Regions from separate parts of the Marinomonas sp. genome, predicted to be linked through region 3. Evidence: predicted binding sites of a transcription regulator. Region 3 holds the regulator's gene; each other region holds the start of a gene.
The links. Region 3 encodes FNR, which switches genes on or off when oxygen is low (the NO sensors DNR and NnrR bind a similar motif). Its sites were predicted from a motif close to TTGATNTANATCAA; they were not measured.

Region 1 (7,156 bases), 1.5 Mb from region 3:
CATTAGGATTTTTCGACCAGGGAATTCAAAGCGCGTCACAGCCCATGCGAGCATGACGCCGAAGACCAAGTTAATTGGCACGGTTAACGCGGCAACCACAAGCGTTAATCCAATAGCGTGCAAGGTATCCGCTTCGAGCAAGCTGTTAAAGTAATGTGCAGCGCCTTCCATAAAGGCTTGTTGGAAGATGGCAATCAGCGGCACAACCAACAAAATTGCGGTCAAAAACAGCGTAAGACCAATGAGCAACCATTTCACCAATGGGTTGTCGCCGACTCTAAGTTGGTTCGATGAATGTTTAGACGATGACATATAAGCTTCCTAACTGCGTCCGTGAAGACGACGTAAATAACGTGCCTGCCAGATGTTAATGGCGAACAAGAGAATCAGCGACGCCATCAACACAACAGACGCAATGGCGCTGGCGGCAGGGAAATCGAACTCTTGTAGGCTAACGAATATCATCAAAGACGTAATCTCGCTGACGTAAGGCATGTTGCCCGCGATAAAGATGACCGCGCCGAATTCACCTAAACTGCGAGTAAATGACAAGGCGATGCCGGTCATTAATGCTGGCCACAAGGCCGGAAAAATCACCCGACGAAACACCGACCAATCGGACGCGCCTAACGTCATTCCTGCTTCTTTCTCTTCAGGAGACAGTTCTTCTAAAACGGGCTGAACCGTTCTGACCACAAAAGGAATACTGGTAAATGCCATGGCAAGCACGATACCCCAAGGTGTGTAAGCTACCTTGAGTCCTAGGCTTTCGAGTATTTCACCATACCAACCATTTTGAGCGTACAAAGTCGCCAAGGTGATACCCGCAACTGCAGTTGGCAACGCAAATGGTAAATCCACTAACGCGTCTAAAATACGGCGTCCGGGGAATTCATAGCGCACTAATACCCAAGCCAGCAAAAGACCAAAAAAGCCATTAAAAATAGAGGCGATCAAGGCTGCCCACAGAGTTACCTTATAACTGGCAACCACACGTTCATCGCTGATCACTTGCCAATATCTGTCCCAGCCCATGTCGACCGATTGCATAACCAGTCCGCTCATTGGGAGTAGTAAAATTAAACTGATAAACAGCAGGGAGGTTCCCAAGCTTAAACTGAGTCCGGGCAAGACTCGCTTATGGCGAGGTCTGGTTGCGGCCGCGCTTAAATGTGTTGCCATGTGTTTGCCTATTATGGTCTTAACAAGAGTATTTCAATAAAGTCGCTAGTTGCTTTAGAGACAGAAAAGCCGGACACGCAAGCGTATCCGGCTAGTTGTTATCTATTCTGATATTAGCGACGCTGAAGTTTGTCTAGTTTACCACCATTTGTGAATAATTCTTTAGTCGCTTGTGGCCAGCCGCCAGCAATATTTTCGACGGTTAACAAGTTCACTTCAGGGAACTTATCAGCGAATTCTGCTTTTACAACATCGTTGTGTACGCGGTAGTTAAAACCAGTTAACAAACGCTGAGATTCTTCGCTGTACAAGTAGCTTAGGTATTCGCGAGACACTGCTTCAGTGCCGTTTTTCTTCGCGTTTTTCTCAACAACGGCTACTGGGAATTCAGCCAAGATAGAGGTTTTTGGTACAACCACTTCGTATTTATCTGCGCCGTATTGGTTACGAATATTGTTTACTTCTGATTCGAACGTAATCAACACATCACCGATGCCACGCTCAACGAAAGTCGTAGTCGCGCCACGGCCGCCAGTATCAAATACAGAGACGTTTTTCAGGAAAGTACCTAGGAAATCGTCGATCTTAGTTTCGTTGTCTTTACCAAAGGTTTTTTGTGCGTAACCGTAAGCCGCTAGGAAAGTGTAACGACCGTTGCCAGATGTTTTAGGGTTTGGGAACACCAATGCAACATCATTACCTGCTAGATCGCCCCAGCTTTTAATATTTTTTGGATTGCCTTTACGGACTAGGAAAGCAATCGTTGAGTAATAAGGTGAACTTGCATTTGGGAATTGGTCTTTCCAGTCAGCAGGAATGAGTTTGCCTTTGTCATGCAGTACTTGCACGTCAGTTACTTGGTTGAAAGTCACGACATCGGCAGACAAGCCGTTCATGATGGCATTGGCTTGTTTTGAAGAACCCGCATGAGACTGTTTAATCTCGATGGTTTTGCCGGGTTTTTCTAACCAATGTTTTTCAAACGTTGGGTTGTAAGTCGCGAACAACTCACGAGCAATATCGTAAGAAGTGTTCAGAATCGTTTGATCTGCAGCCGACGCTTGAACGGCGCCGCTCAACAATAATGTGCCAATAATAGATTTTAAAAAGCGTGGCTTAGATTTCATAGTGACCTCATCTGGGAAGCTTAATATTTCATTAAGTGAGAGGTTACTTAAAAGATTTAGTTATTACAACCGTGTCTCATAAACTTTTATGGAATAAGTATAAGAGCTTTTCTACCAAGTTTTTTTTGGGTTTTGTTATAAATCATTGAGCAAGTCGTAAAATGCCTCTTTTCTTATTTTTGTTCTTATTTGTCAGGTTATTCTTACAAGATCTTAGTGATAATATATTGTGTATCAATAATTATTATCAGTTCATTGGAGCGTTTATGGTGTTGTCTGAGTTGTTAAAAGGCCATGTTGCTACCATTCATTCTGTTTCACATCCTCAAGAAGACATGCAGCGCCAGCTTTTAGCATTAGGTTTTGATCCCGGTGAAACTGTGCAGCTGATGACGAAAGCGCCATTTGGTCATTCTTTGCAAATAAAGGTCGGCTCTACTTTAGTCGCCATTCATTCTGATGACGCAAACCATATTCACCTTTGCGATTAGCGTTTAGCTTCAACAAGAGATCACCACAAGCATGACATTCCACATCACTTTGGTCGGTAATCCAAATACAGGGAAAACGACTTTATTTAATAAGCTGGCAGGAACTCGGCAAAAAGTAGGCAATTGGGCCGGCGTTACAGTGGATTGTAAAACTGGATTTTTCACTAGCTCGGAGCAACGTGTAGATATGACCGACTTGCCAGGCATTTACAGTTTGAATAACCAGACTGGCGGCATGGATGAAGTCATCGCGAGACGTTTTTTAACTGAGAACGATTACGATGTTATCGTTAATGTAGTCGATGCCACCAACTTAAAACGTAACCTCAAATTGACGCAAGAACTGGTCGCCTTGGGCCGTCCGATGGTGATTGTGCTTACCATGACCGATTTGGCTCGCAAGCTGAATGTCATGCCAGATCTTGAAGTCTTATCGAGGAACATCGGAGTGCCAGTAGTTGATGGTCATCAGTTGTCGGTAACGGATCTACAAAGCCAATTATTGGCGCATTTTCACGCTCTACCAACTGATCAGCGTACAACACCACAAGGCGATGCCCTTCAAGTAGCAAGTGTTCCCAGTGTAGCGGCTTGGTTGTCTAACGTAACCACAGGACGAGTACAGGCGAAAAATTTTACCGACAGAATAGACCAAATCGTGCTGCATCCTTGGTTTGGCATCCCGATCTTTTTGTTTGCTATGTACGCTATGTTTGCGGTGGCGATTGGTGTTGGCACCTTGTTTATCGATCCTATCGATACGTTTGCTGGTTATTGGTTTGTGACTTTTCCAAGCTACTGGTTCACGCAGTTTGGGATTCCTCAGTGGATCATTGTTGTGCTGGTAAATGGCTTGGGCGGCGGTATTCAGCTGGTGGCGAGTTTTATCCCTGTCATTGGCTTCCTCTATTTATGTTTAAGTATCTTGGAAGACAGTGGATACATGGCGCGAGCGGCGTTTATTGTTGATCGCATTATGTCGTCGATTGGTTTGCCCGGTCAGGCGTTTATTCCTTTGTTATTAGGATTTGGCTGTAATGTGCCGTCCATTATGGCAACACGCAGTTTGACCAATGTTCGACAACGCATGTTGACCATGGCGATGGCGCCTTTTATGTCTTGTGGTGCGCGTTTGGCCGTTTATGTGATGTTTGTGTCGGTATTCTTCCGCGAGTACGGCGGGTTGCTGGTGTTCGGATTGTATTTGTTTGGCATCATCATGGCGGTAGGTACGGCATGGATTTTCAGAAAACAGCTGTTTCGCAATACACGCGTTAGCGTCTTGATGGAAATGCCCCATTATCATCGTCCACGTTGGAGCAATGTCGGTTTGTCGAGTTGGCATAAAGTGCGCAGCTTTATTCTGCGCGCTGGCAAGACCATAGTGCTTGTTTCAGCGATTCTAACTATTTTGAATTCAGTGCCATCTTGGCGCGCTGCAGACGAAGGCGGTAAGCCTTCCACCTTGGCTGAAATCGGCCAAGTCATCACGCCAGTGTTTTCGCCGATTGGTATGGGAGACAACAATTGGCCTGCGGCCGTTGGTGTGTTTACTGGTATCTTGGCGAAAGAAGCCGTGGTTGGCACTATGGATGCCTTGTACTCCAATGCCGACAATGAGCCGAGCAACGTTAAGTACGAATCGCCAGTGGATAATCTTGTTGGCGCTGTGACTTTATTAGGCAGCAATCTTGCTGGCATCGTCACAACATTAACCGATCCGCTAGGTTTGACCAGTGTTAGCGAAGCCAAGAGCCAAACCATGACGCCAGGTCATCGCAACATGGTGTCTTTATTCGAAGGTTGGAAAGGCGCGTTTTCGTATCTGGTCTTTGTACTGCTTTATACACCTTGTGCCGCGACCATTGGCGCCTTAGTAAAAGAAGGTGGAATGCTGTGGTCCAGCGTGGTAATTGCGTGGAGTACGACGGTAGCTTATGTTGCTGCAGTGTTTAGCTTTCAATTTTTAACCTTTGGTGACCATCCACTCCGTTCGATGATCACCATGGGGATCGCTGCCGCCTGCTTAATCCTTTTTATTATTGGATTAAAAGTATGCGTGAAGCCGAGAGTTGAGAGCAACATCATCGCCATAGGCTAACTTAGCTTTTTATTAGCGAAGGTTGAGCTTGATCAGAGTATAAGAATAAAGCGCTGCACAGACAGCAAGTGCCAACAGCGCTAAGTAATCAAACACACGGGGGAGCTTGGCTCGATAGGATTGAATGGACAGCACAACCTGCCTTAACGCGGTCGGCCATGTGTCTGTTTTGAGCAAAGGGATGCTGGTAAATATCATCAGTAAGCCAGAAATAAACGCCGCGTTTCCCCAAAATAAGCCAAGATGCTGCGAACCATACCACGCAAAATTCCACACGCCAGCCAATAACGCCCACAAGGCAAATACGCCTTGGCGTTTCTGCAACCAAATCCGCAACGGGTTAGAAACCGACATAAAAAGAATAAACAACATAAAAACCGTGACAACAATACCCATTACTTTTTCCTTATAACCTATGCAAATAATTTTCTAGGTATTAGACGTAACCAACACGGTTTTATTACAGGAAAATGATTTTTTAACTTGATAGTGGATAATTAATTGTCTGAGCATACAATGTTACGAACGTAATAACCTAAAGTACCTTCACTATACGTAAGGCGGCATTGCTTCTCATTTTTAGGGCATATATGTCCGAAGCCGGAAATTTTCCATTCTTCTCCACTGTTTAGTCTAAATAAAGACCATGAACCTTTTATTCTAGTTCTACCAGTTGTAATACATATAGCATTACTCTCAGAAGTGTCATGAACTATTATTCTAGTTGGTATAGCTGGGATATGGGCGGCAATAGAAAATACAAAGTATCCGAACATAATGCTAAATAGAGTTAATGCAGATAAGGTTTTTAAAAAAGTACGATATTCACCATTTCTATAAAGTTTTGCCAAGGCAACGAGTCCAGCAGGGTTATCCTCAGTGCCTTTTATGAAAATAGAAGCGACAATTATTAAAAAGAAAGTGATAATCGAGGCCAAAGGAAATAAATATTCACCTATAAATTCAGAATGCTGATAAGGTAAACCTTCACTATGTATTAATATGAGCATAAATAAAAAAATACTCAAAATTAAAAATAAAATATACCGTTCTTGTTTATTGTAGTTTATGTACTTCTTCATAGATAAGTTTCTATAGCGATAGAATATTTTCTGATTGGTGAATTGAAATAGCGTTATATGCTGCGTTTTGTGTAAAGTAGCATATTATGACTCATACGCAATAGTCGAGAACTTAGTTAGCAATATCTTAAACGCCCCAAGCGCGATCTGCAGTGAAATCTTTGGCTTTGATGAATGTCATGAGTAGGCCTTTTGGACTTTGATAAATTATTTGATACGTAAAAAAGTACAAGTTACTTAATCGTTAGACAATCGAGAAAGTGATAAAACGTCACTTTGACGGTGAAAGCGACGTTTTATCGTGCAAGAGAGGGAATGTGTTGTTAGTCCAAGCAATGAGCCACTTAATTCAGGTTTAGCTTAGGCCGTCTTTTTATGGTTTTATTTGTCGTAAGCTTTGAATAGTAGTAGTCATAGGATCTTCTTTGGAATCATATCAGGCACTTTATCAACCTTTTCAGCCGACGTTGACGAATGTTGGGCAGGAGCAATTGGGGTTGAGTGTACAAGTTCATAAACCTTGTTTGGGATTATCAGACGATGTTTACGCTTTTGTTGAAGTGAATACTCGCTTTTCTACTATGTATCCCATTGTGCCTGATGGCACCAACATGCTTTTTTTCTCTATCTGCTCTGAATCATTCGGAGGTACTCAATCCTCTATTTTAGATATCCCTCTAAACGCTGGAGGAGGGCCCTATTTTGGCATTTGGTTTCAGCCAGGAAAGCTACGGAGTTTCTTTGATGTGGATGTTTCAGAATCTACTAACCAATTGACAAGAATGGATTTTTTAGAAAACAGCGTCTTCTTATCCTTACAAGAAAACTTGTATGAGAAAGCGTCTTTTAATGATCGAGTTAAGTATTGCGAAAAAATGCTGATAAAGCATACTCAATCGATATCTTTCCCTGATAAATTGAAACACGCTCTTAACATTCTCTATCGAGAGCATGGTGGTATTAGTATGGCGCAATTATCGAGCGAAGTAGGTTGGAGTCACCGTCATTTGAATCGGCAGTTTTTGTTGCATACTGGACTTACTAGCAAGGCATTTGCTCAGACTATTCGTATTAATTATTTTTTAAAGCGCTGCTCTCAAGGTGGTAATTCGTATCTTCATCATGGATTAGATCTCGGGTTTTATGATCAGTCGCATATTCTGAAAACCACGG
Region 2 (7,156 bases), 980 kb from region 3:
AAATTGGACGATTACGGTTTGGATGGCGAAGGTTTAGTTGCACTTAAAGACGGGACTTTCTGGGTCAGTGATGAATATGGTCCACACATTGTTCATTTCGACAGTAACGGTGTTGAAATTGGCCGTATTAATGCGTTTAAAGACGATGCTCGCGATGTCTACCATCTTCCGGCCGTATTCCAGCATCGCCGTGCCAACCGAGGAATGGAAGGTTTAGCGATCACGCCAGATGAGACCACCTTAGTGGGCATCATGCAGTCAACCATGCAGAACCCAGATAAAGCCGCGCAAAAAGGCACCTTGACTCGTATTGTTACGGTTAACTTAACGAATGGTCAAACTGAGCAATATTTGTATCGCCAAGAAAAATCTGAAAATTCCAATTCTGAAATTTCGACGTTAACGGCAAATACGTTTTTGGTTATCGAACGTGATGGCGCTTTTCTTTTCGGAGGCCCAGATGGCGAATCGAAAGCTAAGCCAAATGCACAAAAACATATTTATCGTATTGATTTAAGAACAGGAACCTCGCTTTCTTCGGTTGCTGAGTCCAGTTCAATCAAGCGCGATAAAAGTCATGGTTTGATGGTTGATGGGCTGACTTTGGAGCAGTTCGTGAACCAAAATGGTTGGGAAGCGTTAGCGGTAAAAGGCATTAATCCAGTAAGTAAAACGCTAGTTGTGGATATGGTGAAAGCTGCTTCTTACCCACATGACAAAATGGAAGGTTTGTGGGTGATTGATGAACATCATCTTGGCGTGCTGAATGATGATGATTTCGCTACTTGGTCGACCAAAGGCAAATTGGAACAAAAACACCTTGATAAAAACACTGTTGACTCGAATCGACTTTACATTATTAAAGCAGATTTGATGGGAAATTAATCGATTTTAGCGGTTTAAAAAATGTTTTAAACAAAGGGATGCCAAAGAGCATTCCTTTTTATTTAACTGTACTAATGTCAAAAATTGAGTACCTTAATAAGACGGTTTTTATTCTTCCCATTATGGCGTTTGTCCTAAGCAAGATCGTATGAATTTAGAAGCGTTATTTGTTATTGCTCCCTTTAGTTGGAGTTCAATTGCGACGGCGATTTTTTGTGGCGTGATTGTCGGCTTAGAGCGTCAGTTGAGAGGCAAGCCGGTAGGAATCAGAACGTCGGCGTTAATTGTATTGGGAACATATGTGTTTATTACTTCGTCTATGTTTGTCGCCGCTGAAACGACTGATCCATCACGAATTATAGGACAGGTGATCACGGGTATTGGCTTTCTTGGTGCTGGTGTTATGTTGTCTAAGGACGGTGCGGTTATTGGCGTTACGTCTGCTGCGACGATCTGGACACTTGCTGCAATTGGAGTGTGCATTGCCATTATTGGTTCTTATGTGGCGATAAAGCTGTCGGTTATTGTGGTCGCTATTTTATATGGTGTGGACATTCTTGAAGGATACTCGTCGAACTTGACTCGTGGCGTGCATTCCAAATACAGCCGTTGGCGTAAAAGAGATGAATAAATTGAGGAGAGGTGAGGGCTAGGTTATCGAGTTAGTAATCTTCGTGAGGAAATGGATTTTTATGCCATTCATGCTTATATTGCAAAAACTTATTGGGCAGAAGGTATTCCTAAAGAAACGTTTAAAAAAACGCTGGATAACTCGTTGTGCTTTGGCTTTTTTTCGATTGAAGGAAAGCAAGTTGGTTTCGCTCGAATGATCGCCGATCAAGCAACCTTTGTCTATTTAGCAGATGTGTTTATTTATGAAGCACACCGTGGCAAGGGTTATCAAAATGGCTTATGCAAGAAGTTCATGATCACCCATCATTACAGGGTTTGCGCCGAATTTTATTAGCAACACGTGACGCTCATGGTCTGTATGAAAAGTTTGGGTATACACCGCTGAACAACCCTGTCACTTTCATGCAGAAATGGCAGCCTAATATTTATAATAAGTTGCCGGATTCTCAATGAAAAAAGACAAAATCTAGTAAGTCACTTTTTACACTCGCATAACGCACTAATAAATCGATGCATTGTGCTAAATTCATGGGCTATTTTGTTAAGTGTTTAAAGGAAAGTTCGATGAGAATAAAAAATTCAGTTGTGGTATTTGGTGCTTTGCTGACTGCTTTGGCTACTGCGCCAGCAATGGCTGCAACCTTTGAAGTGCCAAGATCTTTTGAAATTATGTATGTTGATCTTGAAAGTGCTAGTCAGTTTGGCAATGACTTCAAAGTCGATATTGATGAGGGACAGCATCAGATCGTTGTGCGTTTCAATAAATTGCTACGCAGTGGCGGCGATACTGAGAATTTTCAATCTGAGCCAATTGTGCTGGATTTACAATTCGAAAAGAACGCTTACTTAACGTTGAAAGCGCCTTATATTTCAACGAAAAAACAAGCTGAGAGCAATGCGAAAGACCCACAATTTACCATTTATGATGATGTAAACGGTCAAGATGTTGATTACAAAAAACAAAATCTGGCGACTAAATCTGGCCTTCAGAACACTCGTGATTACGTAACAGAAATTGAGCGTTTAACAGCGAAAAACACACTGAGTAATGTTTCCTCAGGCTCAAGCCCAGTCCCTGCCCCTATTCTAATGACAGAAGACGTTGCATTAGAAATGATGCAGTTTTGGTATAACCGATCGGATGAAGCGACTCGCAAAGATGCTCGGATCTGGATCGCGGATGATATGTATAAACCGACAGTGGCTAACATTCAGTTGGAAATGTTTCAATTTTGGTTCAAGAAAGCAGATAAAGAAGCGAAGAAAAGTTTTCAAGCTTGGCTCGTTGAATAATGGTTATGTAGCAAAAAAAACGCCCAATTCAAATTGGGCGTTTTTTTTTGATCTATTTCACTTTGACTAAGTTATCGCTTGTGCTTTGGTGTGCTTTTGATTGAACTTATCGTTTACTAAAAGTGCCAATAATATAATCCCACCACCAATAGCTAGACGTATAATGTCGGCATCTCGGTTCCAGAAAACCACGTTAACAATAATACCGGCAGGAATTAGTAGGTTGTTGGCAACAGCTAAAGTGCCGATGTTTACCATGGTTGCGCCTTTGTTCCACGCGAAATAGCCCAAACCCGACGCGACAATGCCTAGATACACCAGAATAGACCACTGAAGTGTGGTGGTTGGTAACTTTTCAAGATTTCCGAATATCATGTAGCATGGAACAACCACGGCTAAAGCGCCGATAAAAAACCAACCGAAGACAGTTCTTTGAGGTAGGTCTGGGCGCTCTTTGGCAATAACGCGTTTGTAACCAACTTGACCGGAGGCAAAGCAAATATTTGCACCTTGTACTATCAGTAAGCCCTTAATAAAACCTTCATCGATTCCTTGGTAGCGTATGGCAACGGCACCAAGAATGGCTAAGATTGCGCTGATGGCAAAGCCTACATTAAGACGACGGTCTAGCATGTCATTGATAAGCGTGACATACAGAGGCGTCATTACGGTAAATAGTAGAACTTCAGGAACCGATAGGTATAAGAAGGATTGGTAATAAAAGCAGTACATAATACCCAGTTGTAATGCCCCGCAAACCATTAATTTGAAAGCTATTTTAGCTTCAATTTGGCGGAGCTTTAAAAAGGGTAAAAAGACCATGGTTGCGAGAGCTACTCGCATTAATACTGAAAACCAAGCATCCACTTGACCGGCTAGATAAACCCCAATCAAGCTAAATGAAAAAGCCCAAAGTACAGTGACGGCAATAAGTATTGGCATGGCTATTAATTCCAAATGAAAATTTTCGCAAAGTTTACCGATTAATTGAGCTTTGGTAAATTAGTTTACTTTCATATTTTGTTAGGTTTACTACTGTGATAAATACCGTCAATTTTTATTGATATCCTTTTTATCTGCAATATTGAATGAAAAGCGATTTAATTTGAGTAATTGGCCTTTTATTGATCTAACCCGTATACCACCTATATTGCTCTTTGAACAAGTGTCAAACCTTGATCTAGGTTAATAATTTAATCTCTCATCCTGTTACCTTTTTTGTCACAGACATATTGTTTGACCTAAAAAAGGAATCGATTATGAAAGCTTTACTTCCTGTTGCTCTTGTTTCTGCACTTTGTTCATCTGTGGCGTTGGCTCATAACGCGGGCGATATTTTTGTTCGTGGCGGTCTTGCGACCGTAATGCCAAATGAAAGCAGTGATAATGTGTCGGGGACGGGTGAATTTGAGGTTGATAATAATACGCAGATTGGTCTGACCTTGTCATACATGTTGACGGATCAGTTTGGGGTTGAGTTATTAGCAGCGACACCTTTCACTCATACCGTATCTACTAAAGGTTTGGGAGATATTGCTGAAGTATCGCATTTACCACCTTCAGTAATGGCACAATATTATTTTGGCCAGGCTAATAGCCAAGTTCGTCCTTATGTTGGTGCTGGCTTGAATTACACTGTTTTCTTTGATGAGAAAAGCGAAGGAAAACTTGCTGGTAAAGATGTGGATCTTGATAACTCTTTTGGCTTGGCGGCCCAAGTGGGTGTTGACGTGAACTTTGCTGAAAACTGGTTTGCAAATGCGTCACTTTGGTACATGGATATTAATACCGATGTTCATGTTGAGGGCGAGAGCCAGAGCTTTAACACGGATCTTGATCCTATTACCTTTATGGCCAGTGTTGGTTATACCTTCTAGTTTGGTTATACCTTCTGGTAAAGAGTGGGTTAGGAAAAACGAAGGCTTTGATGTTGAATCAAAGCCTTTTTTATTGTGCTATTTCATCGGATTAGGGTAGGCTTTCCCATTTAAAATTACTCTGGAAAAATGATGTCCTTAACTTTTATCTCTGAGTTTGAATCTTGCTGCCGGACTTTTTTACAGACTCAAGGTTATGTCGATGCGGCTCATGATATGAATCATATTTTTCGTGTCGTAAAAGTGGCAAAGCAATTAGTACGAGAAGAGAAGGCTGATTTAGCCGTTGTTGTGCCAGCCGCTTGGTTACATGATTGTGTGTCGTTACCTAAAAATCATCCTGAGCGTTATTTGGCTTCGTCCATGGCAGGTGATAAAGCCGTAGAGTTCCTGTCTTCAATTAACTATCCAAGTCATTATTACGATGCGATTCATCATGCTATTTGCGCGCATAGCTTTAGTGCCAATATTTCACCCAATAGCCTAGAAGCCAAAATCCTTCAAGACGCAGATCGCTTAGATGCATTGGGCGCCGTGGGGATTGCTCGATGCATGCAAGTCAGTGGCGCACTTAATCGTGTTTTGTATGCGTCAGAGGATCCATTTTGTGAAAATCGACAGCCCGACGATTCTCTGTACTCAGTCGATCATTTTTATAATAAATTATTCCGCATCGCCAACAGTTTACATACAGTTTCTGCTCAGTTGGAAGGGAAGAGGCGAGAAGCTGTAATGCGTGTTTTTTTGGAGCAGTTATCGTTAGAAATCTAACGCAAACTGCTGTATTTGCTGTATTCATGTTCCCGGTTTGTGGTTGATTCTGTTCAAATTAGTCAGCATTTTCTGTCCAATTTCCAAGAATTTTTTCAGTTCCTCATCACTAATATCTGTCCGCATTTTTGTCAAAATCGCATGGTCAGCACTGGCCAATTGCTGGTAACACTCTAAACCTTTATCCGTTAGTTGAAGAAACTGGCTGCGTTTGTCATTCGGGTTGGGCGTTTTTATCACATATCCATGGTTCATCACTTCATGTACTAACCGAGTGATTTGACCTTTGTCCCTTTCTGTTGATTCAGCAAGGTGATGCGCTGTGCAGTTCTCTATGTCATGAATTTGTTTTAGCACCATGAAGTACAGCGGGGAAAGCGGTAGACCTATTTCTTTCATAGTGTCTTTCATTGAGTTTTTTAAACCGCCAATAGTATTGATAAAGAGTGATTGCAGTTCAGATTCATAATTATGCATGACGATTTCCAGTTGTTGATAAAGTCAACTTAATTTAATATAGTTGACTTTGTCAATATAGTTTATTGTTTTAGCCTTATCATTCACTGAGAGAAGATCTATGTCAAAAATTGTTCAAAAAATTGCTGTTATTGCTAGTCTAGTTATTGTTTTTGGTGGATTTTTAACCTTCTTAATGACTTGGAAAAATATTGGGTTCTCCGATAACTTTATGCTCACCTGGCTAACGTCTTTTGCTTTGTGTGTTTTATGTATTGCTCCTATTGGTGGTGTGATTGCATTTTTAGTTCATCGATTTGTTAATTCTGTTCTTCATAACTTGTCGCCACTAAAACAAAACATTTGTTTTGGGCTTGTCATGGCGGTAGTCATGGAATCTATCATGGCCATTGTTACAACCGTCAATATACATGGCTTTATGGTACTGAAAGAGTTTGTGGATTTTTGGCTTGTCACATTTGTTTCAGCGCTACCGGCCGGATTGGTTATTTCTGTGTTGATGTCTCTTGTTATTAAGCCCAAACTAGCCGCTTTCTGGGCTAAGGCTGCATAATTCTGCTGAACGTTTTCAGCTGTTTAGGATGTAAAGGGCACTGCCTGCTTAATTTGAGTTATCAAAGTTGTCCTTTTTAGTTTTAAACTATGGTCGGGCAGGCAATGATGGGGTTGCTTTTTATTGGTAAAGGTTTGCTGCAACAGTCGAATGAATGCTGTTCGTTGTTACTAATTTAAGCCGTGCCAAAAGAAAACCATAAAGTGATATAGACGCTAAGCCAATCTGATAAGACGTCTTGTTAGCCACTAAAAACGCCTTTTTTTTATTCGGTGAGGTTTTTTAGCTAGGCAAATAGCAAGTAACAGTTGCCCTGCTCTATGCCAACCGTCGCTTTTTTAAGGTGGCTACCCTGGCACGGGCCAGTAATACACGTGCCGTCTAATGGAGAAAATAGGGCGCCGTGATGGTGGCATTTTAAGTAATCGCCTTCTTCATCGAGCGCCGAATCAGAAGATAAGTTAAGTTGCTTTTTTTGATGAGGACATAGGTTCTCATAAGCAAGAATTTGCCCCTTATGCTTGGTGACTAAGAAGTTATTTTTTTCTATTTTGATATTTAATGCTTTTCCTTCAGGAAGGTTTTGCGCATTAGGTATAAGGTATTTATTAAACACGTGATTACCGCACTTTTTTATAATGAATGTTGTTTACTTCAATAGAATTGA
Region 3 (7,156 bases):
TCGCTCTTCTTGATGCGCACCGTACGTTACTCCAATGCTTTTCATTCCTGCATTAGTTGCCATGATTAGATCATATTCTGTATCGCCAATCATAATGGCGTGCTCAGGTAAAATATTTAGCTCCGTCAATATTTGCTCTAGCATTAGTGGATGTGGTTTTGATAATGCTTCGTCGGCACAGCGGGATGCAACAAAGTAATCTCTTGTATTAGTTAGAGACAATACTCTTTCAAGCCCTCGGCGACTTTTGCCTGTCGCCACTGCCATTTGCATGCCTGTGACTTGTAGTTTGTTTAGTACATCAATAACGCCGGGATAAGCTAATGGTGGCGTTTGATCAGCTGCTACATAAATAGTTTTGTAGTGTTCGATGATTGCATTTTGTTCATTTAAAGATAGCTCTGGCCAAACCGTATCAACCGCTTTATCAAGGGACAAACCAATGATGTTTTTTATATCGTCTTTTACTCTTTTTGGTGCGTTTGCCAAGTGGCCAGCCTGCAACATGCTGTGACATATAGTGTCAATGGAATCGAACAAGGTACCGTCCCAATCAAAAATCACCAATTTAACCATAGATACCTCTTAAGAATAATCAGGCGAAAGTGTACCATAACCGAAAATGACAAAATAAGGATTGGTAATGACGACTGGTTATACTTTAGAGCAGCTTTCAATTGATCAAAGTGTCGAATATCGCAAGGTGGTAACACAAGCAGATGTGCAGGCTTTTGCTGACGTTACGGGCGATACAAACCCTGTTCATTTAGATGCAGATTACGCAGCAACAACTTCTTTTGGTAAGCCAATTGCTCATGGCATGCTGACCGCTGGCTTTATTTCTGCAGCCATTGGCACTCAATTACCAGGACCTGGCTGTATTTATTTAGAACAAACATTGAAATTCCGCTCTCCGGTTTTTGTTGGACAAGAAGTGGTTACCACAGTAACGGTTACAGATATTAACGAACGCCGTCGCCGAGCGACGCTAAAAACAGTGTGTGAATGTGACGGAAAAGTGGTTGTAACAGGCGAAGCAACGATTATGCTTCCAGCATAAACTGCTTACAAAACAAAGAGCTGAATTTATAAAGAGCATTGTTGTTAAACAGCAATGCTCTTTTTTTGTCGATGTGTGTCTGACACTCACTTCATTAAAAAGGTCATGAAATAAGCTATTACCTGTGCTTTGGATTGAGCTCCCTTATTTGCATCACAATTGTTAGTCAAAGTGTTTGATCGTGAAAAAATGCGGCATTTTGTAAAAAAGACTGGGATTTAAGCAGGAGCAAGCCTATATTTATTAGATAGAACAAGGACTAGGTGTTGCCATGAAAATTCAATTGCTAATGATCATTGCCGTAATAGTGTCGTCTTTATTGACGATATCTCAGCGCGCCAATGCTCAAGAGGCAAATCAATTTCGTTGGCTGGAACCTAATGTAGAGCAAAAATGTGACGAAGTCGTTGTCCCAGATCAAGGCAATGGTTCAGACAGCGGTTGTGTCATATTTATTCGGTTTCGCACCCAAGTTTCTACTTTAACTCCTACACCTTTTCTACATTACCGCTTACCCGTTATTACTAAAATCAGTGGTAACATCAACCCAAGAGCCCCGCCTGTTTCATTGATATAACTCACCCAATATCTGTCTATATTTTTTATTATTACGCTGGGGATTTATCATGAAAACATTAACTTACGTATCTACAAAAGACGTTAACGCTCTTACTTGGCCGGCCACTACAGAAAACATAAATCTTTATTCTCCTGCTTTATCCGTTTTTACTGATTTCCAGACCGCGGGTCCACGAGTGATTGAATCTAATACTCGTGCTGATGAATTAGTTCAGTTGATGAGAAAAGAACATGTACGCATGAAAATCGTAGTAGATACTGACAATCACTTTGTTGGCGTTATTAGTCTTGAAGATTTATCTGAAGATGTGTTTATCAAACAAGTGGCTAATGGCTTTCAACGCTCAGAGTTGATGGTTGCTGACTTGATGAGGGCGAAAGAAGCATTGCTTGCCCTATCTTACACATCCCTTAAACATTCAGATATCGAGTCACTCTTGTTTAGCCAACGAAATAATAAACTACAACATTTGCTTGTTATTGATGAAGGCACGAAAGCAATACGTGGCTTAATCTCGTCTAATGATGTTGCTCGCCAGCTACGGTTAGATATTGACGTTGCATTTTCTAGCTTTTCGCAGACTTACCAAAGCGCTGTTCTTGGTCAAAAAGATCAATCTAAAAAGCTAAAAGTGGCTTAAGTTAGCCAAAATTAATTTTATCAACCCATTAAAACCCCAAATTATATATAATTTGGGGTTTTAATGCTCAAACTAGGCTTCTTTCTTTTCGATCCAATAATAATAAATATCCCCTTCTTGCTCACGCTTAATAAGGTTGTGACCAAGAAATTGGCAGAATTTAGGGATATCTCTTGTCGTTGATGGATCAGTTGCAATAACCTTTAGTACATCTTTTGCCAAAAGTTTTCGCATCTCTACATGAAGCATCATAACGGGTTCGGGGCAAAGTAAATTTGTTGCATCAAGCAGCGCTTGGTGTTCCATAATATTTCTCTCAATAAGTTAAGCTTCGGTTTCGATATTCTTTTCTAGCCAATTTTTGGTGTAGGCTGCTATTTCTAAAATCGTATCTTCGATACTGGTATTGTATTTTTTTAAGGCTTTAAAGTCATGATCTGCACCTTCTACCCAAATAATGTCTACATTCTCTGGTAAGGATTGCTGACTTACCCACTCATAGGAACCAAGTTGATCCCTAGTCCCTTGAATAATAAGGCATGGCGATTTTAATTCATCAAGAAAAGCAAGACGGTGTTTTTCAGGCTTTCCTGCCGGATAGAAAGGAAAACCATAGCAGACGATAGCCTTCACCATAGGAAGATCCGAGAGTTGTGTAGCGACTCTCCCACCCATGGATTTTCCTGCGACAATACAGTTTTTTTCATTCGCAATGCACTCGGCATACTCAGGAACAAGAGTGGTAAACCTCGGTGGCGGCCTTTTCTTTCCGGTACGTTCTTGTTCTTGCATGTATGAAAAAGTTACTGGTATGACAACCTGTTGTCGTTGCTCGGATATAGCATTGCAAAGCAGTGTTAAAAAAGTGCTGCTGTGACCTGCGCCAGCACCGTGAGCGAGATAAAAAGGAAGAGGATTCATGTCCATAAGAGTCAGAAATGTTATTAGATCAGAATAGGAAGACGGTTAAAACCTTGCTAGAGGTATTATTGCCGACAATGCAGGAAAAGGTTTTATCTACAGTATGGAAATCCTTGATCTGGGTCAGCAAATGGCTTTTCACTAAAGTGTAAACTCCTATTAGAAATTTTAATAGGAACACATCATGATTTGGGATTCTTCACTTATTGCTAAGTACGACCTATCTGGGCCTCGCTACACATCTTACCCAACGGCACCACAATTCGACTCAAGTATTAGTAAAATTGCGCTTATCGATAAGATGTTAATGCCTTCCGAAGCACCTCTTAGTCTATATTTTCATATTCCGTTTTGTGCTCATCTTTGCTATTACTGCGCTTGCAATAAAATTGTGACTAAGAAGTATGAAAAAGGTGCTGAATACGTTGAGTTGCTAGGTGAGGAAATGAGATTACGCAGCCTCATGCTCGATCACACTAGAGAGGTAACTCAGTTGCATTTCGGTGGCGGCACACCTACTTTTTTAACAGAAGAATTAATTGATGTGCTGTTTGACAATATTCAACAACATTTCAATTTAATTAACGACGGAACACAAGATTATAGTATCGAAATAGATCCTAGAGAAATTAGTCGATCTAAGCTGAAATTGTTAACTGAAAAAGGAATTAATCGAATTAGCATTGGTGTGCAAGACTTTGACATCAAGGTACAAGAAGCTATTCACCGGGTTCAGCCTATCCAGATGGTAGCGGATCTAGTTGTAGATGCTCGAGCACTAGGCATTAAATCCATTAATTTCGATCTGATTTATGGTCTACCTTATCAATCAATTGAAGGTTTTAAAAAGACACTAGATCAAGTGGTTGAATTATCGCCAGAGCGAATATCGCTTTTTAATTATGCTCATCTACCGGATCGGTTTAGAGCGCAAAAGCGCATTTCAGATGAAAGTCTACCATTATCAAGCATGAAGCTTGACTTGTTAAAAATGAGCATCGAGCATTTGATCTCTGCTGGTTATGAATATATCGGCATGGACCATTTTGCGAAGCCGACAGATAGTCTGGCAATAGCGCAAAAACAAGGCAAGCTACAGCGTAACTTTCAGGGCTATACGACGCATGCTGGTACCGATTTAGTCGCTTTTGGAGTTTCTGCTATCAGTGATTTAAATGGTGTTTATATTCAGAACCATACAGACTTATCAATTTATAGGAGTAGTATTGAGAAAGGTCAACTGGCAATCGCTAAAGGATATATTAGCGATCTAGATGATAGAATTCGACATCAAGTTATAATGACGTTAACTTCACAATTTGAGTTGAACGCTGCTAGCATTGAGCAAAAATACAATATTCGCTTCTTTGAATATTTTGCTGAAGAGGTACAAAATCTAACACCCATGGTGGAAGATGATATGTTGGATATTAATCGTAGTGGAATGCAGACCACTATTAAAGTGACAGAACGCGGTAGATTACTAATTCGCTGTATTTGTATGGTTTTTGATAAATATCTTAATAGCGCCATAAAATACTCAAAAGTTATATAGATCGAGATCAGGGAGATTCAAATGTCAATGACACACACACAGTCACGATTCAATAGTACGCTTACTTCGCAGTGTCAAAACTGTAGCTTAAGTGCTCTTTGCCTTCCAATTGCATTGGCAGATGAAGATATCAATCGACTAGATCAAATTATTGAGCGAAAAAAGCCACTTAAAAAAGGCGAATTTTTATTTCGACAAGGTGATGCGTTTGATTCCGTTTACGCTGTTCGCTCCGGCACTTTAAAAACGTTTAACATCACTTCAGTTGGTGAAGAGCAAATCACGGGGTTTTATTGCCCAAGTGAACTAGTTGGTTTGAGCGGCATTGATTCAAACGTCTACCCTGTTTCTGCAAAGGCGTTGGAAACCACAACAGTGTGCGAGATTCCTTTTAGCCATCTTGAAGAGTTATCTTCACAGATTCCTTCTTTGAAGCATCAAATATTTAAGGTGATGAGTCGAAAAATATCCGACGACCAACAGATGATGGTTTTGTTGGGGAAAAAGAATGCGGATGAAAAAGTCGCTTCTTTCCTATTGAATCTATCTAATCGATTCAAAAAACGTGGCTATTCAGCGAGCTCATTCCGTCTATCCATGTCTCGCGGTGAAATTGGTAATTACCTTGGTCTGGCGGTTGAAACGGTTAGTCGAGTTATTACTCGTTTTCAAAAAAATGAATTAATACATGTTGATGGTAAAGAAATAGAGATAATTGACTTCCCTGAAATACAAAAACTCGTTGGGGTTGCCAGTGACTGTGGTAAAATCGCGCGCATTTAATTAATAAAATGAGGCTCTACTGGAATGCTTTACGACGATTTTTACGTTAAATCACTGATACAAACAATAGAAGACTGGCCTAAGCAAGGCATTAGCTTTAGAGATATCACCCCCATTTTTAGTGACCCTAAAGGAATGAGAATGGTTGTGGATGCTTATGTGCATCGCTACATAGCTAGTGATATTACTCACATAGCATGCATCGATGCTCGTGGCTTTTTGATTGCCGCTGTTTTGGCTTATGAACTACAAAAGCCACTTATCTTGGTTCGTAAAAAAGGTAAGCTTCCAGGTAAAACGATTTCACAGAAATACGCATTGGAATATGGTGAAGCCGAGCTAGAGATTCAAGAAGGCGCAGTTAAGGCGGGTGATGAGGTATTGTTATTTGATGACTTGATCGCTACTGGCGGCACTCTATTGGCAGCAATTAAACTATTGACCAATCAAGGCGCTAACATCAAAGAAGTGGCAGCTATTATAGATCTGCCTGATCTAGGTGGAAGCCAGAAGCTGAGAGATAATGACATTCCCGTTTTTAGCCTATGCGCTTATGATGGTGAATAATATCGTTATATAAATAAAAAAGGTGGCTTTCAAGCCACCTTTTTTATTTATCAAATTGCTACACTTTGCAGATTAGAAATCTACAGTTGCACCAATAGCAAAGCCATTATTTGCTTCTTTGCGAGTATCGTTGTCATAAATAATCTCTGTTTTGCCATAACTAATAAAGGCTCGTGCATTTCGCATAGTCATGTACTCTGCACGAAGCTCGTAGACATACATGTGATCAAGGTTAGTGAAAGACAAAACCTGAGGTGCGTAATATAAAGAACCAAAGATACTTAGACGGTTTGCTTGAGGAAGTGTGTAGCGATACCAGCCACCTAAAGCAAGAGCAACAGATACATCATCGTTATCTTTTAGGTCAGCATCTACACCGTACAATCGCACTCCAAGACCAACCTGCAATGGACCGCTGGTATCTGAATCTTCAACGCCCAAACCTATATGTGCGGTAGTGACACTTTTGTCTTTATCATAGGACATTCCTGCACCTATTCCAAAAGTTCCCATATTGAAATTCAGGCCACCTTTCACGGTCTCATTGGTTAATGCTACATCAGCAGTTGAAGCATTAACGATTGACGATCCTAAAATACCGACGGCTAGTAATAGGGTTTTATGAGTAAAGTTCATTTCTATTATCCTATAATGAAATAATATTTAATCGGTCAAAAGCCGCTGGCGACTGCTTCAACCCTTTAAAGTCGAATAAGTTTGTGTCTGCTAAGTGAGATGGTACTACATTTTGTATAGCAGAGAACATTGTCTCTGTTCTTCCTGGAAATTCTTTTTCCCACTTCTGCAACATATCCTTTACAACCTGCCGCTGTAGATTCTCTTGTGAACCACAAAGGTTACAAGGAATAATTGGATATTCCTTCATTTTAGCGAAGGCTTCAATATCCTCTTCCTTACAGTAAGCTAGAGGGCGAATAACGATATGCTTTCCATCATCGCTTAATAACTTTGGCGGCATAGATTTTAATTTACCACCAAAAAACATATTTAAGAACAATGTCTCAAGAATGTCATCTCTATGGTGGCCAA

Region 1: the regulator FNR is predicted to act here: its motif matches at 2,442-2,455, upstream of ACO05V_RS05970 (FeoA family protein).
Region 2: the regulator FNR is predicted to act here: its motif matches at 3,987-4,000, upstream of ACO05V_RS08290 (OmpW family outer membrane protein).

What each region holds. Positions count from the first base shown of each region.
Region 1 is NZ_OZ245329.1:1,277,066-1,284,221, forward strand. It holds gene cysW (sulfate ABC transporter permease subunit CysW) at 1-312, opposite strand, end outside; gene cysT (sulfate/thiosulfate ABC transporter permease CysT) at 322-1,182, opposite strand; gene cysP (thiosulfate ABC transporter substrate-binding protein CysP) at 1,296-2,309, opposite strand; gene ACO05V_RS05970 (FeoA family protein) at 2,576-2,800, shown strand; gene feoB (ferrous iron transport protein B) at 2,832-4,901, shown strand; gene ACO05V_RS05980 (hypothetical protein) at 4,914-5,297, opposite strand; gene ACO05V_RS05985 (hypothetical protein) at 5,399-5,983, opposite strand; gene ACO05V_RS05990 (helix-turn-helix domain-containing protein) at 6,409-7,156, shown strand, end outside.
Region 2 is NZ_OZ245329.1:1,747,159-1,754,314, forward strand. It holds gene ACO05V_RS08265 (esterase-like activity of phytase family protein) at 1-885, shown strand, start outside; gene ACO05V_RS08270 (MgtC/SapB family protein) at 1,034-1,516, shown strand; gene ACO05V_RS08275 (GNAT family N-acetyltransferase) at 1,568-1,852, shown strand; gene ACO05V_RS08280 (DUF2057 family protein) at 2,083-2,811, shown strand; gene ACO05V_RS08285 (carboxylate/amino acid/amine transporter) at 2,878-3,753, opposite strand; gene ACO05V_RS08290 (OmpW family outer membrane protein) at 4,071-4,688, shown strand; gene ACO05V_RS08295 (HD domain-containing protein) at 4,821-5,459, shown strand; gene ACO05V_RS08300 (MarR family winged helix-turn-helix transcriptional regulator) at 5,484-5,936, opposite strand; gene ACO05V_RS08305 (DUF2798 domain-containing protein) at 6,037-6,489, shown strand; gene ACO05V_RS08310 (Rieske (2Fe-2S) protein) at 6,776-7,105, opposite strand.
Region 3 is NZ_OZ245329.1:2,731,749-2,738,904, reverse strand. It holds gene ACO05V_RS13100 (HAD-IA family hydrolase) at 1-576, opposite strand, end outside; gene ACO05V_RS13095 (MaoC family dehydratase) at 644-1,060, shown strand; gene ACO05V_RS13090 (hypothetical protein) at 1,332-1,637, shown strand; gene ACO05V_RS13085 (CBS domain-containing protein) at 1,687-2,280, shown strand; gene tusA (sulfurtransferase TusA) at 2,353-2,586, opposite strand; gene ACO05V_RS13075 (alpha/beta family hydrolase) at 2,605-3,201, opposite strand; gene hemN (oxygen-independent coproporphyrinogen III oxidase) at 3,386-4,756, shown strand; gene fnr (fumarate/nitrate reduction transcriptional regulator Fnr) at 4,778-5,539, shown strand; gene ACO05V_RS13060 (adenine phosphoribosyltransferase) at 5,564-6,106, shown strand; gene ACO05V_RS13055 (YfaZ family outer membrane protein) at 6,179-6,742, opposite strand; gene ttcA (tRNA 2-thiocytidine(32) synthetase TtcA) at 6,753-7,156, opposite strand, start outside.